Regions from separate parts of the Collimonas sp. GW821-FHT02H07 genome, predicted to be linked through region 2. Evidence: predicted binding sites of a transcription regulator. Region 2 holds the regulator's gene; each other region holds the start of a gene.

Region 1 (10,707 bases), on a different contig from region 2:
TTCTGCCAGGGCGTTGCTACCTCACACATTATCGTATCCAGGAGACCATCAATGAGCACCCCCACCACTCTTTCAGCGGCCGAGCAGGCCCTGCGCGATGCTGCGCTGGAATATCACCGCAGCCCGACGCGCGGCAAGATCGCCGTGGTGCCGACCAAGCCTTTGTCGAACCAGCGCGACCTGTCGCTGGCATATTCTCCGGGCGTGGCCTACGCCTGCCTGGCGATCCATGAAGATCCTGAGATGGCGGTGGAATACACTTCGCGCGCCAACCTGGTCGGCGTGGTCACCAACGGCACCGCCGTGCTGGGCCTGGGCGATATCGGCCCGCTGGCCGGCAAGCCGGTGATGGAAGGCAAGGGCTGCCTGTTCCATAATTTCGCCGGCATCGATGTGTTCGATATCGAACTGGCCGAGCGCGATCCGGACAAGCTGGTCGAGATCATCGCGGCGCTGGAGCCGACCCTGGGCGGCATCAACCTGGAAGACATCAAGGCGCCGGAATGTTTCTACATCGAGAAGAAGCTGCGCGAGCGCATGAAGATCCCGGTCTTCCATGACGATCAGCACGGCACCGCCATCATTTCATCGGCTGCGCTGCTGAACGGCCTGGAACTGGTCAACAAGAAGATCGGCGAAGTCAAGCTGGTGGCTTCGGGCGCCGGCGCGGCGGCGATTGCCTGCCTCGACCTGATGGTCGAGCTGGGCGTCAAGCGCGAAAACATTTTCGTCTGCGATTCGCGCGGCGTGATCCACGACAAGCGCGAAGACAAGCTGGATGTTTCCAAGCAGCGCTATCTGCAGGCTACCGACGCGCGCACGCTGGCCGATGCGATCGTCGGCGCCGACGTCTTCCTCGGCTGTTCGGCGCCTGGCGTGCTGTCGCAGGATATGGTCAAGACCATGGGCAGCCAGCCTATCATCCTGGCGCTGGCCAATCCGGAACCGGAAATCCGTCCGGAGCTTGCGCTGGAAGCGCGGCCGGACTGCATCATCGCCACCGGCCGTTCGGATTATCCGAACCAGGTCAACAACGTGCTGTGCTTCCCCTACATTTTCCGCGGCGCGCTGGATTGCGGCGCCACCAGCATCACCGAGGCGATGAAGGTCGCTTGCGTGCGCGAGATCGCCGACCTGACCAAGGCCGAAATCAGCGAGGAAGTGGCGTCGGCCTATGCCGGCCAGGAACTGCAGTTCGGCCCCGAGTACATCATTCCCAAGCCTTTCGATTCGCGCCTGATCCTGCGCATCGCGCCTGCGGTGGCGCGCGCTGCCGAAGAATCGGGCGTGGCGACGCGTCCGATCAAGGACATGGATGCCTATCGCCAGTCGCTGATGCGTTTCGTCAGCCACACCGGCATGTTCATGCGTCCGGTATTCCTGGCTGCGCGCGGCGAGCCGCAGCGCATCGTCTATGCTGAGGGCGAAGATGAGCGCGTGCTGCGCGCGGTGCAGATCGCACTGGAAGAAAAGCTGGTGCGGCCCATCCTGATCGGCCGTCCGGCCGTGATCGAAGCGCGCATCAAGCGCGCCGGCCTGCGCTTGCAGGCGGGGCGCGATTTCGAGCTGATCAATCCGGAAGACGACGTCCGTTTCCGCCAGTACTGGGAGGCCTATCACGAGATCAAGGCGCGCGACGGCGTGACGCCGGAGATGGCGAAATCGACCTTGCGCCGTTCGAACACGACCATCGCGTCGATGCTGGTCAAGCTGGGCGACGCCGACGGCATGCTGTGCGGCCTGGTGGGACGCTTCGACAGCCACCTGGAACATGTCAGCGACATCATCGGCCTGCGCGAAGGCGCCAAGGGCTTCGCCGCCATGAACGGCCTGGTGCTGGACAAGCACACCTTGTTCATCGCCGACACTTTCGTCAACGACGATCCGAGCGCAGAGCAGCTGGCCGACATCGCTGCCATGGCGGTGGAAGAAGTGCGCCGTTTCGGCGTGCCGCCCAAGGTGGCTTTCCTGTCGCACTCGATGTTCGGTTCCAGCAACCGGCCGTCGGCCAAGAAGATGCGCGCTGCGCGCGACCTGTTCGTCAAGCGCATGCCGGATGTCGAGGCCGATGGCGAGATGCACGGCGATGCCGCCTTGAGCGCGGAATTGCGCGCTCAATACCTGCCGAAATCAACCCTGTCGGGCGACGCCAATGTGCTGATCACGCCGAACCTGGATGCCGCCAACATCCTGTTCAACGTGCTGAAGATGACTGGCGGCCAGGGCGTGACGGTAGGCCCGGTGCTGCTGGGCGCCGCTGCCCCGGTGCACATCCTGAACCCGTCGGCCACGGTGCGCCGCGTCGTCAACATGACGGCGCTGGTGGTGGCGAATGCGATTTCGGCCAAGCAGAAAGTGTGATCGCTTAATATCTCAGACCTGTAAAAAATCCCCGGCGCGACATCTGTAGCGCCGGGGATTTTTTATGCATGGATGGCTGAGGAAAGTTGCCGGGCTGCGTCAGGCGAACATGCCGCGGCCGCTGTCCTGCTTCAACAGCGCCGTCCTTAGTGGTTCCGCATTCCTATATAGTGCAGAATAACTGTACGTTTATACAGTGTTAAAATAGGTAAAAGCGACGCTTATTGCGGCACTGAGCTCCTGCACCCGGAACATGAACAAAACGCTGGAAAACCGTTTCTACTACCTGGACAACTTCGTCACCGTTGTGGACTCGGTGCGCGCCCGCTATCGCCATTTGCTGAGCCGGGAAGAGCAGGCCTTCGTCGATGGTTTCGGCAACCTGCCGCAAGCCTCGGCGGCATTGCTGGTGCGGATGGTGATGCGCAAGGGCGAGCTGTTCCGGCTCAGCAAGCTGCGTTACGATGAAATCGGCTGCACCGCCAGCGCGGCGGCGCCGCTGACTGCGGCGGGCTGGGTCGAGCCGCGGCCGCTGCTGGATATCGGGCAGTTGTTCCGGGTGCTGACCAAGGTCGACATCGCGGCAGCTTTCCCGCAGCTGCGGCAGGTGGCGCGCAAGAGCGAGCAGCTGGATTTCCTGCGGCAGATGGAGGGCGGTGTAGCGGACGGTGCGGCGGGCGTGCGCAGCCTGGAGCAGTGGTGGCCCGGCGCCGCCGACAGCCTGTTGCAGCTATGCGAACCGGTGGCTGCGCTATGCGACCGCCTGCGCCTGATGTTTTTCGGTAATCTGTACCAGGACTGGTCGGAATTCGTGCTGTCCGAACTGGGCATCTTCAAATATGAGCAGGTCGATCTGTCGCCCGCCGCGCAAGGTTTCAGCAGCCGCCAGGATATCGACGACTACCTGCATCTGCATGCCTGCCGCGAGCGCTTTCTCGGCGGCGAGGAGCCGCATGCCGTGTTGGCGGATATCCCCGCCCAGCCTTATCCGAACCCATGGCTGGAAGAGCGCCGCGGCAAGCTGCTGTTCCAGGTCGCCCAGCACTATGAACGCAATGGCGAGCTGGCGCCGGCGCTGCGCCTGTATGTCGGCAGCAGCCGGCCCGGCGCGCGCTTGCGGGCGATCCGGGTGCTGGAGCGCTGCGGCCAGCCTGAAGCAGCGTTTGTATTGGCGCAGCAGGCGGAACAGCAGGCCGAGAGCGAAGCCGAACAGCAGCAGCTGCTGCGCGTCATGCCGCGTCTGCGGCGCGCGCTCGGCCATCCCAAATTGACGCCGTCCGCTGCTGTCAGCATCTCCCAGCACGAAATCGCCTTGCCGCGGCCTGCTCCGGGCAGCTCGGTCGAAGGGGCGCTCAGCCGGCACCTGACCTGTGCCGATGCGCCGGCGCTGTATGTCGAAAACGCCCTGATCAATTCGCTGTTCGGCCTGTTGTTCTGGGATGCTGTGTTCGCGCCGGTGCCGGGTGCTTTCTTCCATCCGTTCCAGAGCGGACCGGCCGATTTGCACAGTCCTGATTTCCGTTTGCGCCGTGCGCCGCAGTTCGAGGCCGGCTTTGCGCTGCTGCGCAACGGCGGCTACCGGCGGACCATCCTGCACAATTTCCGCATCAAGGAAAACACCCAGTCGCCCTTCGTGTTCTGGGGCGCCATCGATGAAGCATTGCTGGCCATGGCGCTGGATTGTCTGCCGCCTCGACACCTGCAACTATGTTTCGAGCGCATCCTGCAGGATATCAAGAGCAACCGTTCCGGCCTGCCTGACCTGATCCAGTTCTGGCCGGCGGAGAAGCGCTACCGGATGATCGAGGTCAAGGGCCCGGGCGACCGCCTGCAAGACAACCAGATCCGCTGGCTGGATTATTTCGCCCGGCATGACATCCCGGTTGCGGTGTATTACGTGCAATGGACCGGGGAGAGCGCGTGATGGCGACGGCCCCTGCGCAATATGTGGTCGCCGTGCGCGCGCTGTGCGAATTCACGGCCAAGCAGGGCGATCTCGACCTGCGCTTCACGCCGTCGCCGACGGCGCAGGAAGGCATCACCGGCCATGCCGTGGTGGCGGCGCGCCGTTCTCCAGCTTATGAGGCGGAAGTCAGCCTGAGCGGCAGCTTCGGTCCCTTGCTGGTGCGCGGCCGCGCCGACGGCTACGATCCGCGCCTCAACCGGCTAGAGGAAGTCAAGACGTATCGCGGCGACCTCGGCCGCATGCCGGACAACCATCGCCATCTGCACTGGGCGCAGGTCAGGATCTACGGCCACCTGCTGTGCCAGAGCCGCGGCCTGGACGAGCTGCAGCTGGCGCTGGTCTACTACGATATCGGCAGCCAGAAGGAAACCTTGCTGACCGAGCACCTGACCGCGGAACTATTGCGGCAATTCTTCGAAGATCATTGCCAGCGCTTCCTGGCCTGGGCCGAACAGGAAATGGCCCATCGCACTGCGCGCGATGTGCAGCTGACGGCGCTGCAGTTTCCGCATGCGGATTTCCGTCCCGGCCAGCGTGTCATGGCCGAAGCCGTCTACAAAAGCGCCGTCAGCGGCCGCTGCCTGCTGGCGCAGGCGCCGACCGGCATCGGCAAGACCATCGGCAGCCTGTTTCCGATGCTGAAGGCGAGTCCGGGCCAGGCACTGGACAAGATCTTTTTCCTGGCGGCCAAGACTTCCGGCAGGGCGCTGGCGCTGGAAGCCGTGGCGCGCATCAAGCAGGGTGCGCCGGCCTTGCCCCTGCGTGTGCTGGAACTGGTGGCCCGAGACAAGGCTTGCGAACATCCGGACAAAGCCTGCCATGGCGAATCCTGCCCCTTGGCGCAAGGCTTCTACGACCGCCTGCCGCAGGCGCGCAGTGCGGCGATCGAAGCCGGTGCGCTGGACCGCGATGGCTTGCGCCGGGTGGCTGCCGAACATCGGGTCTGTCCCTATTACCTGAGCCAGGAAATGGCCAACTGGTCGGATGTCATCGTCGGCGACTACAACTACTATTTCGACATCAGCGCCATGCTGTATGGCATGGCCAGCATCAACCAGTGGCGGGTGGGGGTGCTGGTGGATGAGGCGCACAATATGATAGACCGGGCGCGCAAGATGTATTCCGCGGAAATGGAATACAACCAGCTGAAAGCCCTGCGCCGCAACGCGCCGCCGGCGCTCAAGCGCGGACTGGACCGGGTCAGCCGGCAATGGAATGCGCTGGGCAAGGAGCAGGAAGGCGACTACCTGCATTATGCGGAAATACCAGAGGCCTTCGTCGGCGCGCTGCTGCAGGCGGTGGCGGATATCACCGACCATATGGTGGAGTATCCGGCCGCCATGGACAGCCATCTGCAGCAATTCTATTTCGACGCCTTGCACTTCGCCCGCATGGCCGAGCTGTTCGGCCCGCATTCGCTGTTCGACATCACGCGCCAAAGCGGACAGGGCAGCACCCTATGCATCCGCAATATCGTACCGGCGCCTTTCCTGACGCCACGTTTCGCCGCGGCGCGCAGCACGGTGCTGTTTTCCGCCACCTTGAGTCCCTGGCATTTTTACAGCGATACGCTGGGCATGCCGGCCGACACCGCCTGGATCGACGTCCCTTCGCCCTTCACCGCGGACCAGTTGCAGGTGCAGCTGGTGACCGCCATCTCGACCCGTTTCCAGCATCGCGATCGTTCGCTGGCGCCTATCGTCGAACTGATCGCGCGTCAGTACCGGCAGCAGGCCGGCAATTATCTGATGTTTTTCAGCAGCTACGATTATCTGGAAAAGGTCGCCGCGCTGTTCGCCGAGCAGTATCCGGAGATTCCGCTATGGTTGCAGGCGCGCCGCATGGATGAACGGGAAAGGGAAGATTTTCTGGCGCGCTTTACCGACAGCTCGCAAGGAATAGGCTTTGCGGTGCTGGGTGGCTCGTTCGCCGAGGGTATCGACCTGCCTGGCGCGCGCCTGATCGGCGCTTTCATCGCCACGCTGGGGCTGCCGCAGATCAATCCGGTCAACGAACAGATCATGCGGCGCATGGGTGAGACTTTCGGCAACGGTTACGACTACACCTATCTTTATCCCGGCATGCAAAAAGTGGTGCAGGCCGCCGGCCGGGTGATCCGCACCCAGCAGGACCGCGGCGTGGTGTACCTGATCGACGACCGCTTTGCACGGCCGGAAATCAGGCAGCTGCTGCCGGCGTGGTGGCAGGTTTCGTAGAGCGTAGTCACCATCGCCTGCAGCGGGCTGTCAGTCGAACAGCTCTTGCCAGAAACTTTCCTTTTTCTTGGGGCGGCGGTAGTCGTTGTAATGCGAGCCATGCTGAGGCGCGCGGTGCTCCGGCTGCTGGCGCGCTTGCTGTTGCGGCTGCGATTGTGGCTGCATATTGGCCAGCTCTTGCGTCGATTGCTGGATGATCTTGTCCAGTTCACCGCGGTCCAGCCAGACCCCGCGGCAGCCGGGACAATAATCGATTTCAATGCTCTGGCGCTCGCTCATCACGAGCTCCTTGTCTTTACATACCGGGCAATACATAAGCGTTCTCCATTATCCTGAAAGTTGATCGGGCCGGACGGCGTACGTCCGGCCCGAGATTTACTCTTTGTTGACGAAGCCCAGCAGCTGCAGCAGGCTGGTGAACAGGCTGAAAATCGAGACGAACAGGCTGACGGTCGCCATCACGTAATTGGTTTCGCCGCCGCGCACGATATTGTTGGTTTCAAACAAAATCATGCCGGACATCAGCAGTACGAACACCGCCGATACGGTCAGCGACAAGGCCGGGATGTTGAAGAACATCGCCGCCAGCCCCGCCACGAAAGCCACCAGCACGCCCACCGTCAGCATGCCGCCCATGAAGGACAGGTCGCGCTTGGTGACCAGCGCATAGGCCGACATGCTCAGGAAAATGATGGCGGTGCCGGCCAGCGCCATCATCACGGTCAAGCTGCCGTTGGGCATGCTCAGGTACTTGCTGAGGATAGGCCCCAGGGTGTAGCCCATGAAGCCGGTCAGTGCGAACACCAGTCCGACGCCGAGGCCGCGGTCGCGGTACTTGGTGACCAGGAACAGCAGGCCGAAGTAGCCGCCCAGGGTGATGATGATGCCGGGACCAGGCAAATTCAGCGCCAGCGCAGCGGCGGCGACAATGGCGCTGAAGCCCAGGCACAGCGACAGCAGCAGATAGGTGTTGCGCAAGACCTGGCGCGCAGCGCCGTCCATCACTGTGGTGGCGGCATAGCTGGCGCTGCGGTTGCGCAGGGTGTCGTAGCGGTTGTTCATGATGGCCTTTCGTAAATTAAATTAGATAGCCGCCGGTTCAAGCGCCGGCGCCAGGTACTTGGTGTGGCTGATCGATCTGGTGCGCGCCAGCAAGCGTTCGATCGCCTGGGCGGCGCGATGCGCTGCCTGGTCGACCATGGCGGCGATATCGCTGCCCTTTTCCGTGATCACCACGGTCGGCAGGCCGTTCAGGGTCAGCTGGATCTGGCATTGCTTGTCGATGCCGCCGCGCGGACCGTTCTGGTCGCTGATGCGCACCTTCATTGCCTGGATGCTGTAGTGCTTGCGGTCCAGCGCGAGGCTGAGCCGGTTGCTCATGTACTCGCGCAGTCTGCGGCTGAGTTTTACACCTTTGGTAGCGACGATCGCGATGCTCGGTTTCATCAAAGACTCCAGTTCGTTTGAGGAGCAATCATCATATGGCCGCGACATGGATTAAAAAAGCGAAGATAATCGAAGAATTACTTCGGAAAAACAGAACAATGAAATCATCGTCGCTGAACTTTCGGCATCTGCACTATTTCTGGGTAGTGGCCAAGGAGGGCAGCGTCACGCGCGCCGCCGAACGGCTGGGGCTGGCGGTGCAAACCGTCAGCGCCCAGCTCTCGCTGCTGGAACAGGAGGTCGGCAAGGCGCTGCTGGCGCCGCAAGGACGGCGCCTGGTGCTGACCGAAGCGGGGCGGCTGGCGCTCGGCTACGCCGACCAGATTTTTCTGCTGGGCGAGCAGATGCAAGAGGCGCTGGCGGCGGCTGACGATGAACCGACCATGCGGCTGGCGGTAGGGATTTCCGATTCCTTGCCAAAACTGATCTCGGCGCGCCTGCTGGAGGCCGCCTTGCGCTTGCCGCAACGGGTCAAGCTGGTGTGTTTCGAAGACAAGTTCGAAGCGCTGCTGGGCGATCTCACGCTGCACAAGCTGGACGTGGTGCTGACCGACCGGCCGGCGCCGTCCGGCACGGCGCTGCGGGTGTTCAGCCATCTGTTGGGCGAGAGCGATATCGCGCTGTTCGGCAGCAAGGAGCTGGCCAAGCGCTATAAGCCCAAATTCCCGGCCAGCCTGCGCGGCGCGCCTGTGTTGCTGCCGACCCGCAATAACGTCATCCGCGGACGCATCGACCATTGGTTTGAGACGCGCGAGCTGCGGCCGGATGTGGTGGGGGAGTTCGATGACAATGCTTTGCTGAACACTTTCGGCCGCAGCGGCCTCGGCCTGTTCCCGGCGCCGTCGGCGCTGGCGGCGGATGTCGAGGAACAGTTCGGCGCCGTGCTGATCGGCCAGCTGGAGCAGGTGCATGAACAGTTTTATGCGGTCTCGAATGAGCGCAAGATCAAGCATCCGGCGGTGGAGGCGATCCTGTCGGCGATCCATGGTCGGGTGTTTGCGCAAACCAGGCGCAAATGAATCGTGAGTTCCGAGCCGCAAATAATGCGGAATCGTAGCCACACGGTCTCCATCATTGAAGAATGTATTTGATTACTACAATTAATGGATAATTAGTTACAAATTGAAATGTTTATCTTAATAACCTAGAATGATGCACTTAATCCAGTATTCAGAACGTCGGCGTCGCCGAGAATTTCAAAAAAGGGCTCAGCGTGGCATTTTTCCCCGTTTTCCTGTCAGTGGTTTTGGTGGTGCGCAATCAAACTGAGCACATCGAAAAAATACTGTCAGATGCTGCTGTCAGCATTTCTTCCTTGGTCAGCGACTACGAGCTGATCGTGGTGGACAATGCCTCGGACGACGATAGCATAGCCGTTTTGAAAAAAATGACGGGGGAGAATGGACACCCCAATTTGCAAGTCTATGCTCTGACCAAGGCAGTCGATACCGATACGGCATCGTGGATCGGCCTGGAAAACGCCTTGGGAGACTTTGTTGCCGTTATTGATCCATGTGCCGACGATATCGTTTTTTTACCCGAAATGCTTGACCAGGCTGCCAGCGGCGCTGACGTGGTGTTTGCCAAGAACAACCAGCAAAGTGCTGCCCAAACTCTTGCTTATCGAGGGGCGCATGCGGTTTTCAACGTGCTATACAAGTGGTTCAATGGCGTCAATCTTGCGCAAGATGCGCCGCAATACCGCATTTTGAGCAAGAAAGTCGTCAATTTCATTCTTCAGCATCCGCAACCTTCGATGACCTATCGTCATCTTCCTGCGACCGGCGGTTTCTCACGTGTCAATCTCAGCTACAGCTCAACCCCAAAGATTGCGCAAACCAAACTGCTGAACGACAGTATCGACAGGGGCATCCGATTGCTGGTTTCGACCACCCGCGCGCCGATGCGCCTTGTGACTTCTCTTTCATTGTTTGGCGCCGTTGCCAATCTGGTGTATTCCCTCTACGTGGTGGCGGTTGGACTGCTTGATGAGCATGTCGCCCCAGGCTGGGTTAGCCTGTCTTTACAGCAGTCAGGCATGTTTTTCCTTATATCCTCAGTTCTCTTTGTGCTGGGCGAATACATCTTGCATATGGCCAATCTGTCGAATGAAGGCCCGCAATATCACGTCGGCCAAGAATTTACTAGCGCTCGCATGACGCGCCGGGAGAAGCTCAATATCGAGGAAGTATCGTCAAGGCCGGTAGCGGGGATCTGTTCCGAGCGTGTAGGCTGATGCTAAATGAGGTAAGCCACGATGCCGTGATTATCGGTGGCGGATTCTACGGTGCAGCTATTGCAGTCTACCTGGCCAAGCAGCGCGGTTTCAAGCGTATCGTTATTATAGAGCGCGAGCAGGCGCTCCTTACGCGCGCTTCTTACAGCAATCAGGCTCGCGTGCATAACGGATACCACTACCCTCGCAGCTTCACTACTGCGTATCGAAGCCGGGTTAACCTGCCCAAGTTCGTACGTGATTGGCCGGCGGCTGTACACAGCGATTTTCTGAAATTATATGCAATTGCGCGCCGCAACTCGAAGGTTACCGCAAAGCAGTTTGAGCGCTTCTGCCGCGAAATTGACGCCCGCATACGACCTGTCGAACTAGCGCAAAGAGCGCTGTTTGAGCCACGCCTGATCGAAGACGTATTCGTGGTGGAAGAATACGCTTTCGACTCTACCAAACTGGCAAGTTGGGCCTTGCGAGAACTGCAGCAA
Region 2 (10,707 bases):
GCCTGGCGTGCCGCCGGGCGAACGGCCGCGTCCACCGCCACCTCCGCCGGCACGTTGACCGCCGCCGCCGCTGCGCAGCTGGATAGGCTGGGCGCGGGCGTTAGGATCCGGCTCGAAGCCGGCAATCACTTCTTTCGGCAGTTCGCGCTTGATCAGCTTCTCGATGTCTTTCAACATCTGGTGTTCGTCCACGCATACCAGCGACACAGCTTCGCCGGTGGCGCCGGCACGGCCGGTACGGCCGATCCGGTGCACATAGTCTTCCGGCACGTTAGGCAGGTCGTAATTGACCACGTGCGGCAACTGGTCGATATCGATGCCGCGGGCGGCGATGTCGGTCGCTACCAGCACTTGCAGGCTGCCGTCCTTGAACTCGGCCAGCGCGCGGGTGCGGGCAGACTGGCTCTTGTTGCCGTGGATCGCCATGCCGCTGATGCCGTCTTTTTCCAGCTGCTCGACCAGCTTGTTGGCGCCGTGCTTGGTGCGGGTAAACACCAGCACCTGCGACCATTGATGGGTCTTGATCAGATGCGCCAGCAACGGGTGCTTGCGGTCGCGGTCCACCGGATGGATCTTTTGCTGGATCACTTCCACGGTCGAATTGCGGCGCGCCACTTCGATCATGGCCGGCGAGTTCAGCAAATTGTCGGCGAGGATCTTGATCTCGTCCGAGAAGGTGGCGGAGAACAGCAGGTTCTGGCGCTTCTTCGGCAGCACCGCAAGAATCTTCTTGATGTCGCGGATGAAGCCCATGTCCAGCATGCGGTCAGCTTCGTCGAGAATCAGGATTTCCACGTGGTTCAGATTGACGGTGCCTTGCTGCATGTGATCCAGCAGGCGGCCCGGGGTGCACACCAGGATATCGACGCCATGCTTGAGTAGCTTGATTTGCGGATTGATGCCGACGCCGCCGAAAATCACGGCCGAGGTCAGCTTCAGGTATTTGCCGTACAGGCGCACGCTTTCCTCGACCTGGGCTGCCAGCTCGCGGGTCGGGGTCAGCACCAGCGCGCGGATCGGACGCTGGCTGCCGGTCGGATTGGTGGCCGAGGTCGACAGGCGGTGCAGCACCGGCAAGGTGAAGCCGGCGGTCTTGCCGGTGCCGGTCTGGGCGCCGGCCAGCAAATCGCCGCCGGCCAGCACTGCAGGAATCGCCTGCGTCTGGATTGGGGTAGGGGTGGTGTATCCGTGTTCGGTTACGGCACGAACGATGGCTTCGGACAAGCCGAGTTCAGAAAAAGACATGACAACTCAATAGAATAATATCGGCCTGTCGCCTTTTGTAAGGCGCCAGTCGCAGGCAAACGGGATTAGAGGAGATTGGAGCCACCCTGACCGAGGAATACGCTCCCGGGTCCGATAACATCCTTGACAGCAGTATTTGACTGGAGAATTTGCTGTGTCGCCGCAGAGTATAACAACGGCGCGCTACAGGCAAGCGTTTCCGCTGTATTCAGCGGGGAGCGGCGCAAAATGACCGCCGGCGCGCCGCTTGCAGAGCAAGGCGGGGCACGTCTGGCAGTCGGTAGGAACTTATTTCATTGCAGCCGCGGCACGTTCACGCAACTCTTCTTCCGAGTAATCGGCGATATGGGTGCTGACGGTCCAGACGTGGCCGAACGGATCCCTGAGGGTAGCGGAGCGGTCGCCATAGAACTGATCTTGCAGTGCCCTGACTTCTATCCCGCCGGCAGCAATTGCCTGGGGATAGGTGACATCGACATTGTCGACGTAAAGCACGATGCTCATGCTCGCTGCGCCAAGCGACTTGGGGCTGCGGATCAGCATTTCCGGACACTCATCCGCCAGCATGATGCGCGCGTTGCCGATCTGAATTTCCGCGTGGCCGATTTTTTTGTCGGGGCCTTCCATGCGCAGTATTTCTACTGCATTGAATGCTTTTTTATAGAATTCGAGTGCTGCGGCTGCGCCGTCGATAGAGAGGTAGGGAGTGACGCTGGTGTAGCCGTCGGGGATAGCTTTGACTGCCATGTTGCTCTCCTGTGGGTTGAGAAATGGTCGTTAAAAGTGTCCAATGATGTCGTTGCGCATGCATTGTAGTCTCTCAGCCGCGCAGTTGAACTGACAAAAGTATCAGTTTCCAGAATGACAGCAAGAACCAGCATTTCTTGCTGTCATCGGCAAGTTCTTATTTTGTGGCGTATGGCGACAGCAGGCTGACCATTTGTGCGAACACCTTAGGGCTGCCGGCCAGTACGTCGCCCTTGTACAGGTAATCGGACTCACCGGTGAAGTCGCCGATGATGCCGCCAGATTCGCTGATCAGCAAGGAGCCGGCAGCGATGTCCCAAGGTTTCAGGCCTTTTTCAAAGAAGCCGTCCAGGCGACCGGCCGCCAGATAGGCCAGGTCGAGTGCAGCGGAGCCGGGACGGCGCAGGCCGGCGCAGCTTTGGGTCATCACGCGGAACATCTTGATGTACTCGTCCATGACCGGGCCGTCGGTTACTCGGAACGGAAAGCCGGTGCCGATCAGGGCGTCAGCGATCTTGTCGCGCTTGCCGACGCGGATCCGCTTGTCGTTCAGGTAGGCGCCGGAGCCTTTGGTGGCGGTGAACAGATCGTTGCGGGTTGGATCGTAGACCACGGCCTGGGTGATCTGGCCGCGATGCTGCAAGGCGATAGAGACGCAATACTGCGGGAAGCCGTGGATGAAGTTGGTGGTGCCGTCGAGCGGATCGATGATCCAGACGTTTTCGTTGTCGTCGTGCAAGTTGGCGGAAGCGCCCGATTCTTCGGCCAGGATGGCGTGATCGGGATAGGCATTCTTCAATACGTCAATAATCGCGGCTTCGGCAGCCTGGTCGACTTCGGTGACGAAATCGTTGTGCTGCTTTTTGGTGACTTTCAGCAAATCGAGGTCGAAAGAGGCGCGCGAGATAACCGCGGCGCCGCGACGTGCGGCCTTGATGGCCGTATTGAGCATTGGATGCATGATCGGGTTCCGTTAAAATGGCGGCACTGTGCCAACCGGGAACAGAACCGCCTATTGATTGATAATAATGAACGATGCGGACTTTCCGGCGGCTATTGACGCTTATTTTGATAAATAAGCAGCTTTTAGTCGCAGAAATCTGCGTTATGGCGCTATTTTAAACCTAGATTGCATAATTGACCGCTTACTTTTACCCGAAAGGCCAGATGAACACAGATTTTCTTTCGTTTGATAGCGCTCGTCGCTTGAGTGGAGAGCACAAATGAACACGGCGAAAATCAATACGTCTCTTTTTCAGCGGCTGCGCTTCGTGCTGGTCGAAACCAGCAGTCCCGGCAATGTCGGCGCTGCCGCTCGCGCGATCAAAACCATGGGATTTTCCGAGCTGGTCCTGGTCAATCCGCGTTTCCCTGACGTCTTGCAGCGCGAAGAAGCCGTAGCCTTCGCCAGCGGCGCACAGGATATCCTGGCCTCGGCGCGAATCGTCGACAGCGTTGAGCAAGCCTTGGAGGGTTGTAATTTCGCGGCCGCCCTGAGCGCCCGCTTGCGCGAATTCTCGCCGCCCCTGACTGCGCCGCGCGCGCTGGCGGCGCAGCTCGCAGGCGACGTCAGCCTCAATGCCGCGGTGTTGTTTGGCAGCGAGCGTTATGGCTTGCCCAATGAAGTGGTGGAGAAGTGCAATGTCTTGCTGAATATCCCTGCCAATCCGGAATACTCGTCGCTGAATCTGGCGCAGGCGGTGCAGGTGCTGGCCTATGAATGCCGGGTTGCCGCCAGTGAAGATTTGTCGCCCGCAGGCGCCGGCGAGATTGGTTTCCAGGGCAATGCGGCCAGTCTGAGCGACATCGACGGCATGTTTGCGCATCTGGAGCAGGCTTTGATCGAAATTGAATTTCTCGATCCCGCCAGCCCGAAAAAATTGATGCCGCGCCTGAAGCGGCTGTTTTCGCGAACCCAGCTGGAAACCGAAGAGGTTAACATCCTGCGCGGCATCGCCAGCCAGATATTGACCAAGCGGCGCCGGCTCGACCGCTCCTGACGGCGGTCTGCCGTTGCGGCAGGCCCGGCCGTGTTTCTGGTTGCTCCTTAGTTCCAGCTACGCAGCAGGCCGACCGCCAGGCCTTCCAGGGCGAAGTCTTCCTGGGCGTTGACCACGATGGGCTCAAAATCGGGATTTTCGGGAAGCAGCTGGATCACCGAACCGGATTTCTGATAGCGCTTGACGGTGACGTCGTCGCCCAGCCGGGCCACGACGATCTGGCCGTTTCTTGCGCTGTCGACTTTCTTTACCGCCAGCAAGTCGCCATCCAGGATGCCGGCGTCGCGCATCGACATGCCGCGAACCTTCAGCAGATAGTCCGGCTTGGCGCTGAACAGGGCGGGGTCGACGTTGTAGCTGGCCTGGATGTGCTCCTGCGCCAGGATGGGCGAGCCGGCGGCGACGCGGCCGACCAGCGGCAGGCTGAGCTGCATCAGGGACGGGTGGGGCAGCGCCAGTTGCGTGCCCTGGCTGCGCAGCGTGGTTTCCGTCAGGCGGATGCCGCGCGAGGTGCCTGGGGCGATCACGATGGCGCCCTTGCGCGCCAGCGCCTGCAAATGTTCTTCTGCCGCATTCGCCGAACGGAAGCCGAGTTCGGTCGCGATTTCCGCACGCGTCGGTGGAAAGCCGGTGTTTTCGATGGCGTCCTTGATCAGGTCGAGGATTTGCTGTTGGCGGGCGGTCAGTTTAATCATAAGTGTTTGAAGGCTAGGTTTGACAGCCGAGGCTATCCAATTCAGATAGAGGCACAAAGCGACAAGAGCGACATAAAAGCGTTGTACTACATTTGTGCTGTGTATATCAACAGTCTGTATTTTTGTACAGTATTTGTGCAAATGCAAGATAAATTGATGCGGATTAGCCACTTCCTTATGTTTGTGCGGCCGCGAGCGCCTGAAAACATTGAGTTTTGTTGCAATTGCGCGTACTATTGCTGGTTTTCCTCTTCCCACACTCGTCTTGACGCCGAGGTGGGCGATTCTTCAATCAGTCCAAAAGGAGCTTACATGCGTCATTATGAAATCGTATTTATCGTCCATCCAGATCAAAGCGAGCAAGTGCCTGCAATGATCGAACGCTACAAAGGTATCGTCACCACACGTGGCGGCACTGTGCATCGCGTGGAAGACTGGGGCCGTCGTCAACTGGCATACCTGATCCAGAAACTGGCAAAAGCGCATTACGTTTGCCTGAACATCGAGTGCGACAGCGAAACTCTGGCTGAAATCGAAACCGGCTTCAAGTTCAATGATGCAGTATTGCGTCATCTGACCGTCAAGCTGAAGAAGGCCGAAACCGGTCCTTCGCCAATGATGAAGGCTGTGCAGAAGGAAGATGCTGCCAAGAGCCATCGCACTGAAGCGCCGGCAGCCTGATTTATCTGCCCCGCCAGCATTCTTATAGCCATCGAGTCCGTCAGGAGTGAGCCAAGCCAATAACGTGTTTCAGCTGGTTGCCGAAATTGCCGAACGTGAAGTCATACGTTATACACCGGCAGGCATTCCGATCGTATCTGCAAATCTGCAGCACCGTTCGGAGCCGATTGAAGCAGGAATCAAGCGTTTGATCGAATTCGAAATCGCCGCGCTAGCCGTCGGCGAGATTTCGGGAAGATTCAGTCAGGCGCCATTGGGGGGCACCTTCTGGTTTACCGGTTTTATGGCGCGTAAGAGCCGCAATGGCAGGAGTCTGGTATTTCACATCACGGATTTCGCTGCAATGGAAGCAGACGGTTCCTAGGGAACATAGCGGAAATTGCAGATTCATTATTTTAGATACAGGAGCCAAAAATGGCATTCGGTAAAAAGTTCGATAAAAGCAAACTGAAAAACAAGCGTCAACAACAAAACCCGCTGTTCAAGCGCAAGAAATTCTGCCGTTTCACCGCTGCACACGTTGCCAGCGTTGACTACAAGGATGTCGACACGCTCAAGGATTTTGTTCAGGAAAACGGCAAGATCATGCCAGCACGTCTGACCGGCACCAAGGCAATCTATCAACGTCAAGTGGACACTGCGATCAAGCGCGCACGTTTCCTGGCGCTGCTGCCATACACCGATCTGCACAACGCTTAATTGACGACTTGAAATAGGAGAAAAATATGCAAGTTATTCTGTTGGAAAAAGTCGTTAATCTCGGCAACCTGGGTGAAGTTGTTCGCGTCAAGGACGGTTACGCACGTAACTTCCTGATCCCGCAACGCATGGCGCGTCGTGCTACCACTACCGCCATCGCTGAATTCGAAGCGAAGCGCGCTGACCTGGAAACAGCGGCAGCAGCCAAGCTGGCTGTGGCGCAAGGCCAAGGCGAAAAACTGAACGGTCTGACTGTTCAGATCTCGCAAAAGTCGGGCGTTGACGGCCGTCTGTTCGGTTCCGTGACCAACTTCGACATCGCTGAAGCGCTGACCAAGCAAGGCTTCCCAGTTGAAAAAGCACAAGTTCGCCTGCCGAACGGCCCGCTGAAGACCACTGGCGAACACGCTGTTGCGGTTGCTCTGCACACCGACGTCGTGGTTGACATCGTCATCGCAGTGATCGGCGAACACGTTTAATACGCTGTTGGCAAAAAAATCATTGCACTTAAAAAAGCCGGGTTTTCCCGGCTTTTTTTACGCCCTTTTTCTGGCAGTGCAGCAAGACGCTTATAAGAAGCAGGTATAATTCGCGCCATGAAAGCACCTTCTAAAGCACCGTCCGATCCGCAGTTAGATTCCCTCCGCGTACCACCCCATTCGATCGAAGCAGAACAGTCCGTTTTAGGCGGATTGCTGCTGGATAATGCGGCGTGGGACAAGATCGCGGACTTCGTCAATGCCGACGATTTCTATCGCTACGATCATCGGATCATCTTCCAGCACATGGTCAAGCTGATCAACGGCAGCAGGCCTGCCGACGTGATCACGGTCTATGAATCGCTGAGCGGCACTGGCAAGGCGGAAGAAGTCGGCGGCCTGAGCTACCTCAATGCGCTGGCGCAAAATACGCCATCGGCGGCCAACATCCGCCGCTACGCCGAGATCGTGCGCGATCGCGGCGTCTTGCGCAAACTGATTACTGTCGCCGACGAAATTTCCGGCCAGGCTTTCAGCCCGCAAGGCAAGGAAGTCAAGCAGATGCTGGACGAGGCGGAATCGAAGATTTTCGCGATCGCCGAAGAGGGGGCGCGCGGCGCCCAGGGCTTCCAGGAAATCCAGCCGCTGCTGACGCAGGTGGTGGAGCGCATCGATGAGCTCTACAACCGCGACAACCAGAGCGATATCACCGGCGTTTCGACCGGCTTCATTGATCTCGACAAGATGACTTCCGGCCTGCAAAAGGGCGACCTGGTGATCGTGGCGGGACGGCCGTCCATGGGCAAGACCGCGTTCTCGGTCAACATCGGCGAGAACGTGGCGATCGACAGCGGCTTGCCGGTGGCGATCTTTTCAATGGAAATGGGCGGCGCCCAGCTCGCCATGCGTATGCTGGGTTCGGTCGGCAAGCTCGACCAGCATCGCCTGCGCACCGGCCGCCTCAACGACGAGGACTGGCCGCGCCTGACTCACGCAATCCAGAAGATGAACGATGCCCAGCTGTTCATCGATGAAACCCCGGCGCTCAGCTCGATCGAACTGCGCGCCCGCGCGCGCCGCCTGTCGCGCCAGTGCGGCACGCTGGGACTGATCATTATCGACTACCTGCAGCTGATGTCAGCCAATAACGCCGGTGAAAACCGCGCCACTGAAATTTCTGAAATCTCGCGTAACCTGAAGGGCCTGGCCAAAGAGCTGCAGTGCCCGGTGATCGCGCTGTCGCAGCTGAACCGCTCGCTGGAACAACGCCCCAACAAACGCCCGGTCATGTCCGACTTGCGCGAATCCGGCGCTATCGAGCAGGATGCCGACGTCATCCTGTTCATTTACCGCGACGAGGTATACAACCCCGATTCGCAGGAAAAGGGCACTGCGGAAATTATTATCGGCAAGCAGCGTAACGGTCCGATCGGCAGCGTGCGCCTCAGCTTCCTCGGGCAATACACCAAGTTCGACAACTATGTCGGCAATCTGGACGCGCCGTACGGCGGCGATTGATTACTGCTGCTGATTTTGTTGCATTAACGAAAAATTTACAAAAACCTGCTAAGCGCTGGTTGAGCGAGCCTGATATATTTCAGTTTCGTGACATTGTTTGCTTTAAATTAATATCCTTGGTTTAAATGTAAACGTAGTTGTAATTGTAGTTTTAGATTTAGCTTAACCCTCAACAGAGAGAATAAAACATGTTTGGACGATTGATGCCCACCGAGGGCAAATTCTTTGAGCTCTTTAATCAGCATGCAGAGCTATGCGTCAAGGGCGCCAAAGAAATGGTGGCGTTGATGACTAATTTCGACGATCTGGAAATCCGCGTGCACGCGATCGAAGGCATCGAGAAGCAGGCCGACCAGGTCACGCATCACGCGATCGACATGCTGCACAAGACCTTCATTACGCCCATCGACCGCGACGACATCCACCAGCTGATCACCCGCATGGATGACATTCTCGATCTTCTGGAAGATGCGGCACAGACCATCTCGCTGTACGACATCAAGGCCATCACGCCTGAGGCCAAGCGCCTGGCCGAGCTGTGCCTGGGCTGCGCCGAGAAGGTCAAGGCCGCGGTAGGCTTGCTGCACAATATGGACAACTCGCGCGAGATCCTGGCGATCTGCGTCGAGATCGACCGCCTGGAATCGGATGCCGACCACGTGATGCGCGCCGCCATGTCGAAACTGTTCCGTGACGAGCCTGATGTGCGCACCCTGATCAAGCTCAAGGCAATTTACGAAATCCTGGAAACAGTGACCGACCGCTGTGAAGATGTGGCCAACATCATCGAAGGCATCATCGTCGAAAATGCCTGATGCAGAGTAGGGCGACGGCGGCCGCTGGCCGCTGCCGCATCGACGTAATCCTAAAAAAAACCACTCTGGCTACTCATGCACACTCTTCAAATCAGTATTTACGCTCTCGTTTTTCTCATTGCACTGGCGCTGGTGTTCGACTTCATGAACGGCTTCCATGATGCCGCCAATGCGATCGCTACCGTGGTTTCCACCGGCGTCCTCAAGCCGCAGCAGGCGGTGGCTATGGCCGCGCTGTTCAACTTCATCGCGATTGCGGTATTCCAGCTGCACGTCGCCGCTACCGTCGGCAAGGGCACCATCGATCCCAATGTGGTTGACCATTACGTCGTCTTCGGCGCCCTGGTCGGGGCCATCTGCTGGAACATCCTGACCTGGTACTACGGCATTCCATCGTCTTCCTCGCATGCCTTGATCGGCGGCCTGGTCGGCGCCGCGGTGGCCAAGGCCGGCACCGGATCGCTGATTTCGGCCGGCTTGATCAAGACGATTGCTTTCATCGTGCTGTCGCCGCTGCTGGGCTTCGTGTTCGGCTCCATCATGATGGTCCTGGTGTCGTGGATTTTCGTGCGTTCGACGCCGCGCAAGGTCGATAAATGGTTCCGCCGCCTGCAGCTGGTGTCAGCTTCCATGTATAGCCTGGGTCACGGCGGCAACGATGCGCAAAAGACCATCGGCATCATCTGGATGCTGTTGATCGCCACCGGATTTTCGCAAGCCAGCGATGCCCTGCCGCCATGGTGGGTGATCATTTCGTGCTATAGCGCGATCAGCCTCGGCACCTTGTTCGGCGGCTGGCGCATCGTCAAGACCATGGGCCAGAAAATCACCAAGCTGAAACCGGTAGGCGGCTTCTGCGCCGAGACCGGTGGCGCCATCACGTTGTTCCTGGCGACCATGCTCGGCGTGCCGGTGTCGACTACCCACACCATCACCGGCGCCATCGTCGGCGTCGGCGCCGCGCGCCGTGTTTCTGCGGTGCGCTGGGGCGTTGCCGGCAATATCGTCTGGGCTTGGGTGCTGACGATTCCAGCTTCGGCTTTCATGGCAGCGATAGCCTGGTGGATCGGCAAGCATATCTTGTAATTGATAGACAGGGCTGGCTGGGTGAAGCGGCCTTCCAAAGCAAAACGGGCGGTGCATAGTGAATATGCGCCGCCCGTTTTTTTATCGGCCCCGCTATCGGGGCTGCCCTGCGTTTATGGCTTAGTGTGCGCCGCCGGCATCCACCGGCAGGCTGGAACGCTGCGGCTTGGTCAGCCACACCAGCGCAATCAGCATCAGGAACAGCACCGCCGAGATCCAGAAGATATCGGTCGCCCCCTGGGTGGCGGCCTTGACCGAAATCAGGCGGTCTATGGTGGCCCACGCAGCCGGTTCCGGCATCCCCTGGGCCGTCAGGCTATGCACCGCCTCGGTAAATGCCGGACTGTGCGGGCCGGTGAACTCCGTCAGCTGCGAATGGTGCAGGGAAGTGCGGCGGTCCCACAAGGTGCTGGTGATCGAGGTGCCCATGCCGCCGAACATGATCCGCACGAAGTTGGACAGGCCCGCGGCCGAAGGAATCTTGTCCGGCGGCTGGCCTGACAGGATGATCGAGGTCAGCGGAATGAAGAACATGGCCATCGCCGCACCCTGGATGATGGTCGGGATCATCAGCGTGAAGGTATCGACGTTCTCGGTGAACTGTGAACGCAGGTAGAACACGATCGCAAAGATGAAAAAGGCGGTGCTGGCGACCCAGCGCGCATCGATCTTGGGCAGCATCTTGCCGATGAAGGGCGACAGGATGATCGCAAAGATTCCCACCGGCGCCATCACTTCGCCG
Region 3 (10,707 bases), on a different contig from region 2:
GGCATCGTCGATCCGAATCTCGGAGCGGGATTCGCCGCGCCCGCGGCGTACGGCGATCTTGTTGCCATGGCGTTGGCGTGGCTGGCCTTGATGATGGGATCAGGCCGCTATGCGCGCATCGCGATCTGGGCGTTCAGCCTGTGGGGTTTTGCCGACCTGCTGTTCGCCTACTACCAAGGCGCGATCGGCGTAGGCATCGAGACGGCTTCGCTTCGCGCTGCCTGGTTTATCCCGACTGTCTGCGTTCCCCTCTTGCTTTGGACCCATGTCATGGTGTTCGCGATGCTGCTGCGTACTTCACGCTCCGCCAGTTTCCTCACCCGCGCGGCGCAGTAAGCGCGCGCCGGCGTCGACGCCGCGGCAAACCGCGGAGGCGATCACGCCGGTGACGGCAAGCATTGCCGCCGTGTGGACGCCCACTGCGGCGAGCGCCAGCGTCAGCGAGCCGGATGCGGTGATCGCGCGCGCCGGCGCGTCTGCCATGCACAGCGGGATGAGCGCGGGCGCCAGCATCAACCCGGCGCCGTGCGCGGTGGACATCATGAAAGACCAGAGCGCCAGCCCGGCATGACCTGCCGGCGTCCGCGTCCGCCTGGTTTTGCGGCCCGCCAGGTGATATATCGCGACGGCGGCCAGCAGTACGCCCGCCAGGGCTTGCAGCACGATGCGATCCATCGCCATGCCGAGCGCTACCGCGGCGGCCACCAGCGCGACCGATGCGGCGTGCCCGGCGGCGATCGGCGCCAGGGCGCGCAGCGCTTGCGTCCGGTCGCGCGATTGCACGCCCCAGGCGGCGGCAAACATCCAGCCGGTGGCAGGGTTCAGCCCGTGCAGGGCGCCAAGCCCTGCCACCGCCAGCCATGGCCAGAGGTTTGACATGATGCGCTCGGATAGCTCGCGTTTCAGGTATGCGCGCAGCAGGAACCGGCCGCCGCCGGCTCGTAGCGGTCGTGGTGGCGCACCCACTCCATCTTGTGGGGCACGTCGCGCTCGTCACGGCCCTTGGGCGTAAGGTCCATCATGTTATACGCGCCCATCATGACCTCCACGCCGCGGCCGTAGGTCGAGTAGGTGTGGAACACTTGGCCGGCGTCGTCCTTGTAGAACACGCTGACGCCGGGCGCTTCTTCGACCGGAAAGGGGCGCATGCCGTAGTTGTAGTAGACCTCGCCCCTGGCCTGTTCTTCCGGCGTGAAGCTGACGTTGAAATCGTGGTTGAAATCGCTGCCATGCGAGGACACCCACCTGAACTGCCATCCCATGCGCTGGCGAAAGCGCGCGATGTCAGCGAGCGGTGCGCGCGAAATGGCGACCAGCGTGATGTCGCGCTGCGCCAGATGCACGTTCATGCCGTCCGTGTGGTCGGCCATGAAAGAGCAGCTGGGGCAGCCTTGCTCCCATCCCGGGCCGAACATGAAGTGCTGCACCAGCAGCTGGCGGCGGCCGTCGAACAGCTCGGACAGCGTGCGCCGGCCCTCGGCGGTGTCGAATACGTAGTCCTTGTCGATGCGCTCCCACGGCAGCGCGCGGCGCTCGCGGGCGACCTGGTCATGCAGGCGCATCAGTTCCTTCTCGCGCGCCAGCAGCGCCTTGCGCTCGCTCAGCCAGCGCTCGCTAGAGACGACGGGATGGTTTTTTACTTCTGAAATAGCGGTGTTCATGATCTGCTCCTTGGCTGATGGTTGACGGCTGATGGTAAAGGGCTCAGGCGGCTGCCGGCTGTTCGCGGCGCAGCGCCGCTTGCACGGCGGGGCGGGCAGCGATGCGTTCCTGGAATGCCAGCAGGTTCGGGAACGGCGACAGATCGAGATTCACGAATGCCGACCAGCGCGTCACCACAAACAGATAGGCGTCGCCGATGCTGAACCGTTCGCCCAGCAGGAATGGCGTGAAGCCGAGCGTGGCGTCGATCAGCGCATAGTGCTTGCGCAGATGGGCCATGCGCCCGGCGCGTGCTTCGTCGCTGGTCTCGGGGTAGAACAAAGGCAAGTAACCCTGGTGCAGCTCTGAATTGATATAGCCCAGCATTTCCTGCAGGCGGTAGCGCGCCATGCTGCCGTTGGCGGGCGCCAGCTGTGCCTGGGGCTTCAGGTCGGCCAGGTATTGCGCCACAGCCGGGCCTTCCGTCAGCACACGGCCGTCGTCCAGCTGCAGCGCGGGCACATAGCCTTTGGGATTGATGGCGAGGTAATCTTCTCCGCGTTCAGTGCGTTTGGTCTTGCTGTCGACTTTCACCAGTTCGATGGGCAGGCCAAGTTCGTTGGCGATAATGTGCGGCGATAGCGAACAGGCGGATGGAATGTAGTACAGCTTCATGGTCTTGCTCCTTGGATTGGGGTTGATCAGGACAATGCCTGAATCAGACCGGCGTGCGAGGGCCCTCGGCTGCGCCGGAGACATGGTCCAACTCGACGTGCTACTACGGTGATTACGACCCGGCTGCTTTCGGACGCCGCACGGCGCGCACCTTGCCGCTGCCTCCGCCGCCGCAGTAAAACAGGCCGGCGCCGTCGGATTCGAGCCCGCTGACGTTGACGCCGGGCGGCATTTCCAGCCGCTCCAGCACGGCGCCGCTGTCCGGGTCGACGCGGCGGATTTCGCTCTCGTCGCCTTCCCATGTGCCGTGCCACAGCTCGCCGTCGACCCAGGTCACGCCGGTGACGAAGCGGTTGGACTCGATGGTGCGGATGATGGCGCCGGTGGCCGGATCGATCTGGTGGATCTTGCGGTCGCGATGCTGGCCCACCCACAGGCTGCCCTCGGCCCAGGCCAGCCCGGAGTCGTTGCCGTGGCCGGGCGCCGGGATCGAGGCCAGCACCTTGCCGCTGGCGGGGTCGATCTTGTCGATGCGCTGCTCGGCGATCTGATACAGGTGGCGGCCGTCGAAGGCGGTGCCGGCGTCGCAGGGGCAGTCCAGCGTGCGCGTCGGTTCGCCGCTCGCGGGATCGAAGGCGATCAGCCTGGCGCCGGTGGCGGCCCAGACGCGCTGGCCGTCGTGGGTCACGCCGGCGATGCTGGCGGCGCCGGCGAAGGGGCCGTATTCGCGCACGATCTCGGCCATGCGTGCTGTCGCCTGAGGTTTGTCTTTGCTGGTTTTTTGGGTCATTGCTGGCTCCTGATGGCGCATCTCGGATCGGCGCCGTAAGACAACTCTATTCCATCTGCAGCGTAGCGGGGAGTAACAAGATTGTCGTGAATCCTGCCAGCGGCGGCGCCAGCCAGCGGCGCATCCGCGTCTGCCCGATTGAACGTACCCGTCCGGCGGCCTCCAGCTCGGCCAGCGCGCGCTGCACGGTGCGCTGGCTATCCCCCAGGGCCAGCGCCAGGGCCGAGGTCGACCAGGCCGCGCCGTCGGCCAGCAGCGCTGCCAGCGCCGCCTGGTCGCCATCGATGGGCGGCGCCAGCACGGCCACGGCGCGCTCGGCGAGCGGCTTGAGGACGAAACCTTGCGCGGTAGCCTCGATCTGCGCCAGTTCTGTGACGAGTGCGCGCAGACGGCCGATCTCGACCCGCAGGCGCGCCCGGTGCGATTCGTTGGGGTGGCGGGCGCCGAATGCGCAGGCGATCAAGGCTTCGCGCCCGACATCGCCAGGCCAGGCCTCGGCCAGCGCGCGCGCCAGCGCGAACAGTACCGGCCGGCGCGCCAGCGATTGCCACGCAGCGCTTGTGCCCAGCCCGCGCCGGCAAGCGTCGATGACCAGCGCGTCGGAGGCCAGCAGCGCCGCCACCTCGTCGAGGCGCAGCATTTGCTCGCCGCCGGCACAGAGGCGCCGGGCGGCAGGACGATCAAGCGTCGCCCGCGCCTCTGCCACCTCGGCCAGCAGCGCCGGCACGCCTGCGCGCCCGGCCGCCTCATGCGCACGGGCTAGCGCCGCCTGCGCCGGTCCGATGCGCAAGGAGCGCAGCGCCAGCTCCGCCGCCGCCAGCTCGGCCACGGCCGCCAGCGACGGCGGCAGGCCGCGCGCATCGAGCGGCGCCAGCGCCGCCTCGGCTTCGTCCAGGCGGCCAAGCAGCAAGAGTTTGCGTACCGCGATGAGCCGCGCCTGCAGCGCGTTGGCGTGATCGCCGTGCGCTTCAAGCGTGGCCAGGGCCGCCGTCAGCGTGCGCGGCGAGCTGCCGAGGTCGCGCACGGCCAGCGCCACTTCGGCCTCGGCCACCACGCAGCGTGCGCGCGCCAGCTCCTCGTGGGCGCCGAAGCCGCGGGCGGCGAGTCGCAGCAGCTCGCGCGCGCGCGGGTGCTCGCCCAGCTGGGCCATGGCGATGCCGCGCAAGGCCAGCGCCGGCGGGTCGTCGCGCAGGGCAACGCGCTTGAGGGCGCCGAGTATGTCGCCGGCAGCGAGGGCGCGCGCGGAGGCGGCTATCAAGGAGTCCATGGCGATAGAATACACCGCCGCGCCACGAGGTCCGCGGATGCTGTTGCATTTGCCCGGTTTGCGCTAAAATACTGTACATACATACAGTGATTGGTGCTTCGATGTCGGATCAGCAAAAAAAGGATCCTGCCCAGGTAATGCATTTCCAGGGAGCCAGCGTGGTGCGCAAAGGCCGGGGTGCGACCAGCAATATGCAAGGCCGTTACGAAACCGACCAGCGCGAAGATTTCGACGACGGCTGGGCCGGCGAGGATGAGCAGCTTGAGCCCCCCGTGGTGCGCACCATCGTGACTGAGGAACAGGCAAAAAGCATCCTCAGCCGCAATGCCTCGCCGGACCTGCCGTTCAGCGTTTCCCTGAATCCCTATCGCGGCTGCGAACACGGTTGCATCTATTGCTTTGCGCGGCCCACGCACAGCTATCTCGGCCTGTCGCCCGGGCTGGATTTCGAGAGCCGGATTTTTGCCAAGGTGAATGCGCCGCAGCTGCTGCTGTGCGAGCTGGCCAAGCCATCCTATGTGCCGGCCTCGATCGCCATCGGCGTCAATACCGACGCCTATCAGCCCTGCGAGCGCGAGCTCGGCTTGACGCGCCGCATCCTGCAGGTCTTGCACGATTGCGAACATCCGTTGGCGCTGATCACCAAGTCGTCGCTGATCGAGCGCGATATCGATTTGCTGGCGGCGATGGCGGCCAGGAACCAGGCGGTGGCGGCGGTCACCATCACCACGCTGGATCCGGCCATTGCGCGCACGCTGGAGCCGCGCGCCGCCGCGCCGGCGCGGCGTTTGCGCACCATACGGACGCTGGCCGACGCCGGCATTCCGGTCAGCGTCAGCATTGCGCCGCTGATCCCCTTCATCAACGAGCCGGACCTGGAGCGCATCATCGAAGCAGCGGCGGAGGCGGGCGCGGTGCGCGCCAATTACATTGTGCTGCGCTTGCCGTGGGAGGTGAATCCGCTGTTCCAGGATTGGCTGAATGCGCATTTCCCTGACCGTGCGAAGCGCGTCATGAACCACGTCCGGGAAATGCGCGGCGGCGCCGACTACAATGCGGATTTCGGTAAGCGCATGCGCGGCGAAGGCATCTGGGCCGATTTTCTGAGGCAGCGCTACGAAAAAGCAGTGGCGCGTTTCGGCCTGGTCCAGCGCGGTTCGTTTTCCAGCCTGGATACCTCGCGCTTCAAGCGCCCGCAGCTGCCTGCAGAGCAGAAGCCGCAGATGGATTTGTTTTAGCGATTTCGCCGGCGCCGGCGCGGGCGGAACGGTGAACGATAGTGTGCGATGTTGTTGATGGAGGATCAGTGTGACCGGTTACCGGATTGAATTGGCGGCGGCGGATGATGTTGCGGCTTTGGCCGCAGTGGAGAGGGCGGCCGCGACGCTGTTCCCTGAACGGCTGCTGCCGCTGCATCTGCGCGGCGAAACGATGGCGCGCGAAAAACTCATGGCTGCGCAGGCGGCCGGCATGCTGTGGGTGGCAAAGGACAGCGCCGCCACGGTGCTCGGTTTTGCCTGCGTCGCCATGCATGGCCAGGTGGCGGTGCTGGCGGAACTTGACGTCCTGCCTGCCTATGGCCGGCACGGCATAGGCAGCGCCTTGCTGGCGGCGGTCGTCGCCTGGGGCAATGCGCGCGCGATCCCGACTTTATACCTGACCACTTTCCTGGAGTTCGCGCCCAGCCAGGCGCTGTATCGCAAGTTCGGCTTTGTCACGCTGGGGGCGGCGCCGGATTTCCTGGCGGCGGCGCTCAGGCACGAGGCCGAAGCGGGGCTGGGGCAACGGGTTGCCATGCGGCTGACTTTTCCGCGCAACAAGGCGGCTAAAACCTGCCCGTCGCGCGGTCGAATTTCGATGGAAACAGAGGGGAAGAGCTTTACAACTGGCCTTTGAGCAGCACCAGCAGCGCGCCTGAGCCGCCCTCGGCCGCGGTGGCCTGGCAGAAGGCCAGTACTTCATCCTTTTGCACCAGCCAGTTGCGCACCTTGGATTTCAGCACCGGTTCCTTGTTGACCGAGCCCAGGCCTTTGCCATGGATGATGCGGACGCAGCGCCAGCCGCGCTTGGCGGCCAGGCGCAGGAATTCGGCCAGGGCTTCGCGCGCCTCTTCGCGCCGCAGGCCGTGCAGGTCGAGCTGCTGCTGGATGGTCCAGTGGCCGCGCCGCAGCTTGCGCATGACATCGGGGCCGATGCCGTTGCGGGCGAAGCTGAGCGTTTCATCGGTGTCGAGCAGGGTTTCGATGTTGAACTCGTCCGACAGCGATTCTTCCAGCGCGGCTTGTTCGTCGGCGATGTGCTGGCGGGCTATCGGCAGCGGGCGCGGGATGGCGGGCGTGAATTTGGGTGGCACGGCGAGCGGCTTGACGTTGCCGATGCTGCTGCGGAAGATGTCGGCGTCGCGCCGCGCTTCCTGCTCGCGGCGCTTGGCTTCAGCCGCGGCGGCCTGGCGTGCTTCGTCCTGCGCCTTGATTTCCTTGCGCAGCGATTTGAGGGCGCTGAAGTCTTTGATCGGGCCGGCCATGATATGTGCGTCTGCTAATAATGAAAGGCGGCGGGGTAGGGTGGGCACATCGTGCCCACGCGTGAACTTTACCCTTCCTGGAAGCCTAGTCTTCCAGGAAACGCTGTGCATCCAGCGCTGCCATGCAACCGGTGCCGGCGCTGGTGATGGCCTGGCGGTAGATATGGTCCTGCACATCGCCGGCGGCGAATACGCCCGGCACGCTGGTCGCTGTCGCCATGCCTTCGAGACCGGTCTTGGTCTTGATGTAGCCGTTATGCATCTCCAGCTGGCCGTCGAAAATGCCGGTGTTGGGCTTGTGGCCGATGGCGATGAAGACGCCGTGCAGCGTGATCGGCGTGATGCTGCCGTCGGCCACCGACTTGATGTTGATGCCGGTGACGCCGCTGGCGTCGCCAGTGACTTCGTCCAGCGTGTAGTTGTACTTGATGACGATCTTGCCTTCGGTGACCTTGGCGTTGAGGCGGTCGACCAGGATCGGTTCGGCGCGGAACTTGTCGCGGCGATGGATCAGCGTGACCTTGCTGGCGATGTTGGACAGGTACAGCGCTTCTTCCACAGCGGTATTGCCGCCGCCGACCACGGCCACTTCCTGGCCGCGGTAGAAGAAACCGTCGCAGGTGGCGCAGGCGGAAACGCCTTTGCCCATGAAGGCTTCTTCCGACGGCAGGCCGAGGTACTGGGCCGAGGCGCCGGTGGCGATGATCAGGGCGTCGCAGGTGTATTCGCCATTGTCGCCGAGCAGGCGGAATGGCCTTTCCGACAACTTGGTGGTGTGGATATGGTCGAAAATGATTTCGGTGTTGAATTCTTCCGCGTGCTTGAGCAGGCGCTGCATCAGTTCCGGGCCTTGCACGCCATGCGGATCGCCCGGCCAGTTTTCGACGTCGGTCGTGGTCATCAGCTGGCCGCCTTGCTCGACGCCGGTGATCAGCACCGGCTTCAGGTTGGCGCGCGCGGCGTAGACGGCGGCGCTGTAGCCGGCAGGTCCGGAGCCGAGGATCAGTACATGGGCGTGCTTGGCGGGTTTGGTAGTAGTCATGGAAGAAGGCCTTAGGTAACAAATGTCGGGAGCGTCATGGATTTGAACAATGCCGTTTTATGCACGCTTGTGGCGGATAAATATTGTCAAGATCATCAAATGGCGCTCAAAAACTCGGTAAGATTATAGTCGAGCAAGCCGCTGTACGTGTGCGGCGCATCAAAATTCGCGCGCGCCAGGCTTGTTTTTTACGCATGTTGCAACTGGAAACATCAAACACTGGTTATATATATAGGTATTGGGTGCATAATTTCAACTTGCCATGCATGATTGAGCCAGGGTTTATCCATGGAACTTATGCGAGATGCAAGGTCTTAAACCATTTTCAAGACGCAACACTAAAGCAACATCAACCGGATTTATGACTAGAACAAGCCAAGCCTATACCCGCAATGCCAAACCGCAGGACGCGGCGCCTTTGCCAAGCCGTCTGGTGCGGCTGTTGTATGAAGCGCGCTGGATCATCTATGCGGTCATCACGGCCTATCTGCTCATCATTTTCGCCACCTATTCCAAGTCCGATCCCGGCTGGTCGCATGGCGCTCTGGTGCCGCGCATGCATAACTGGGGCGGCCGTGTCGGCGCCTGGGTGTCCGACCTGATGCTGTTCGTCTTCGGCGCCTCCGCCTGGTGGTGGTGCGCGCTGCTGCTGCGCACCCTGTGGCAGGGCTACCGGCGTATTTCGCAGCGCTTCGTGGTGGAGAAAAACGCCGAGCCGGAACACAGCCAGGAAGGCTTGATCCGCGGCGCCGGCTTTGTCCTGATCCTGGTCGGCAGCCTGGGCCTCGAATACACCCGCATGCAATGGCTGGCGGCCCACGTACAGCTGCCGCGCGCCCCGGGCGGCGTGCTGGGCCAGCTGATCGGCAGCGGCGCGCAGAATGCGCTCGGCTTCACCGGCGGCACCTTGTTCCTGCTGCTGCTGTTTGCGCTCGGCATCAGCCTGTTTTTCCATATGTCCTGGCTGACGCTGGCGGAGCGCATCGGCGCCGGCATCGAAAATGGCTTGCTGTGGCTGAAGAATTTCTACATCGCGCGCCAGGACCGCAAGGTCGGCCAGGTCGCCGCCGTCAAGCGCGAAGAGGTGGTGGTGCAGGAGCGCGCCAAGATCGTGGTGGCGCCGCCGATCCGCATCGAGCCGCAGATCGTCGCGGTGCCGAAATCCGAGCGGGTGCAGAAGGAAAAGCAGAGCGCGCTGTTTGAAGACCTGCCTGACACCAACCTGCCGCCTTTGTCGCTGCTGGATGAAGCGCCGCCGGCGCAGCAGACCGTCAGCGTCGAAACGCTGGAATTCACCAGCCGCCTGATCGAGAAGAAGCTCTCCGATTTCGGCGTCCAGGTGACGGTGGTGGCGGCGCATCCGGGGCCGGTGATCACGCGTTATGAAATCGAGCCGGCGACCGGCGTCAAGGGCAGCCAGATCGTCGGCCTGGCGCGCGACCTGGCGCGTTCGCTGTCGCTGACCTCGATCCGCGTGGTCGAAGTCATCCCGGGCAAGATGTACATGGGCCTGGAACTGCCGAATCCGAAACGGCAGATTGTGCGCCTGACCGAGATTCTCGGCTCCAAGGTGTATAACGACGGCGTCTCCAGCCTCACCATTGCGCTCGGCAAGGATATCGCCGGCCATCCGGTGGTGGCCGACCTGGCCAAGATGCCGCACTTGCTGGTGGCCGGCACTACCGGTTCGGGCAAGTCGGTGGGGATCAACGCCACCATCCTTTCCTTGCTGTACAAATCCGACCCGAACCAGGTGCGCCTGATCCTGATCGATCCGAAAATGCTGGAACTGTCGATCTACGAAGGCATCCCGCATCTGCTGGCGCCGGTGGTGACCGACATGCGCCAGGCCGGCCATGCGCTCAACTGGGCAGTGAACGAGATGGAGCGCCGCTACAAGCTGATGTCGAAGCTGGGCGTGCGCAACCTGGCCGGCTACAACCAGAAGATCATCGACGCCGACAAGCGCGAAGAGAAAATTCCGAATCCGTTCAGCCTGACGCCGGACGCGCCGGAACCGCTGGAGAAGCTGCCGACCATCGTGGTCATCATCGACGAGCTGGCCGACCTCATGATGGTGGTCGGCAAGAAGGTGGAAGAACTGATCGCCCGCATCGCCCAGAAAGCGCGCGCCGCCGGCATCCACTTGATTCTGGCGACACAGCGCCCATCTGTAGATGTGATCACCGGCCTGATCAAGGCCAACGTGCCGACCCGCATTGCGTTCCAGGTCAGCAGCAAGATCGACTCGCGCACGATTCTCGACCAGATGGGAGCGGAGGCGCTGCTGGGCATGGGCGACATGCTGTACATGCCGCCCGGCACCGGCTTGCCGATCCGCGTCCACGGCGCCTTTGTCTCGGATGAAGAAGTGCACCGGGTGGTCGATTACCTGAAGGAACAGGGCGAGCCGAATTACATCGAAGGCATACTGGAAGGCGGCGTGCTGGAAGACGGCGGCGACGGCGCTGTCGGCGGCGCAGCCACCGGCGGCACCGAAGGCGACGAACTTTACGACCAGGCGGTGGCGGTGGTGCTCAAGAACCGGCGGGCTTCGATTTCTCTGGTACAGCGCCATCTGCGCATCGGCTACAACCGTGCGGCGCGCTTGCTGGAGCAGATGGAAACCAGCGGCCTGGTCTCAACCATGCAATCCAACGGCAACCGGGAAATCCTGGTGCCGGCGGGTAATGGCAACAGCAGCAATACGGAGTAGGAATATGCAAAAGAAAATTACCGCCAGCCTGATCGGCGCACCCAGGAACAAT

The links. The regulator LexA, encoded in region 2, represses DNA repair genes until DNA is damaged. The targets are predictions, from matches to a motif close to ACTGTATNNNNATACAGT.
Region 1: AC07V8_RS04100 (VRR-NUC domain-containing protein) is a predicted target of LexA. The motif match lies at 2,542-2,559, and genes of this name have one in related genera.
Region 3: AC07V8_RS17135 (PA0069 family radical SAM protein) is a predicted target of LexA. The motif match lies at 4,444-4,461, and genes of this name have one in related genera.

The regions. Positions count from the first base shown of each region.
Region 1 is NZ_JBWKVC010000002.1:188,416-199,122, reverse strand. It holds gene AC07V8_RS04105 (NADP-dependent malic enzyme) at 52-2,361, shown strand; gene AC07V8_RS04100 (VRR-NUC domain-containing protein) at 2,615-4,285, shown strand; gene AC07V8_RS04095 (ATP-dependent DNA helicase) at 4,285-6,543, shown strand; gene AC07V8_RS04090 (TFIIB-type zinc ribbon-containing protein) at 6,574-6,858, opposite strand; gene AC07V8_RS04085 (Bax inhibitor-1/YccA family protein) at 6,919-7,605, opposite strand; gene AC07V8_RS04080 (HPF/RaiA family ribosome-associated protein) at 7,627-7,989, opposite strand; gene nhaR (transcriptional activator NhaR) at 8,088-9,008, shown strand; gene AC07V8_RS04070 (glycosyltransferase) at 9,203-10,225, shown strand; gene AC07V8_RS04065 (NAD(P)/FAD-dependent oxidoreductase) at 10,225-10,707, shown strand, end outside.
Region 2 is NZ_JBWKVC010000009.1:187,021-197,727, reverse strand. It holds gene AC07V8_RS15840 (DEAD/DEAH box helicase) at 1-1,245, opposite strand, end outside; gene AC07V8_RS15835 (VOC family protein) at 1,534-1,992, opposite strand; gene AC07V8_RS15830 (inositol monophosphatase family protein) at 2,150-2,953, opposite strand; gene AC07V8_RS15825 (RNA methyltransferase) at 3,216-3,992, shown strand; gene lexA (transcriptional repressor LexA) at 4,040-4,687, opposite strand; gene rpsF (30S ribosomal protein S6) at 5,000-5,368, shown strand; gene priB (primosomal replication protein N) at 5,415-5,732, shown strand; gene rpsR (30S ribosomal protein S18) at 5,783-6,067, shown strand; gene rplI (50S ribosomal protein L9) at 6,094-6,546, shown strand; gene AC07V8_RS15795 (hypothetical protein) at 6,543-6,665, opposite strand; gene AC07V8_RS15790 (replicative DNA helicase) at 6,664-8,064, shown strand; gene AC07V8_RS15785 (DUF47 domain-containing protein) at 8,253-8,879, shown strand; gene AC07V8_RS15780 (inorganic phosphate transporter) at 8,955-9,965, shown strand; gene AC07V8_RS15775 (DHA2 family efflux MFS transporter permease subunit) at 10,086-10,707, opposite strand, start outside.
Region 3 is NZ_JBWKVC010000011.1:16,745-27,451, forward strand. It holds gene AC07V8_RS17105 (DUF8737 domain-containing protein) at 1-336, shown strand, start outside; gene AC07V8_RS17110 (hypothetical protein) at 298-879, opposite strand; gene AC07V8_RS17115 (DUF899 domain-containing protein) at 903-1,661, opposite strand; gene gstA (glutathione transferase GstA) at 1,705-2,316, opposite strand; gene AC07V8_RS17125 (Vgb family protein) at 2,429-3,106, opposite strand; gene AC07V8_RS17130 (helix-turn-helix domain-containing protein) at 3,153-4,373, opposite strand; gene AC07V8_RS17135 (PA0069 family radical SAM protein) at 4,475-5,611, shown strand; gene AC07V8_RS17140 (GNAT family N-acetyltransferase) at 5,682-6,269, shown strand; gene AC07V8_RS17145 (Smr/MutS family protein) at 6,253-6,897, opposite strand; gene trxB (thioredoxin-disulfide reductase) at 6,983-7,939, opposite strand; gene AC07V8_RS17155 (DNA translocase FtsK) at 8,301-10,655, shown strand.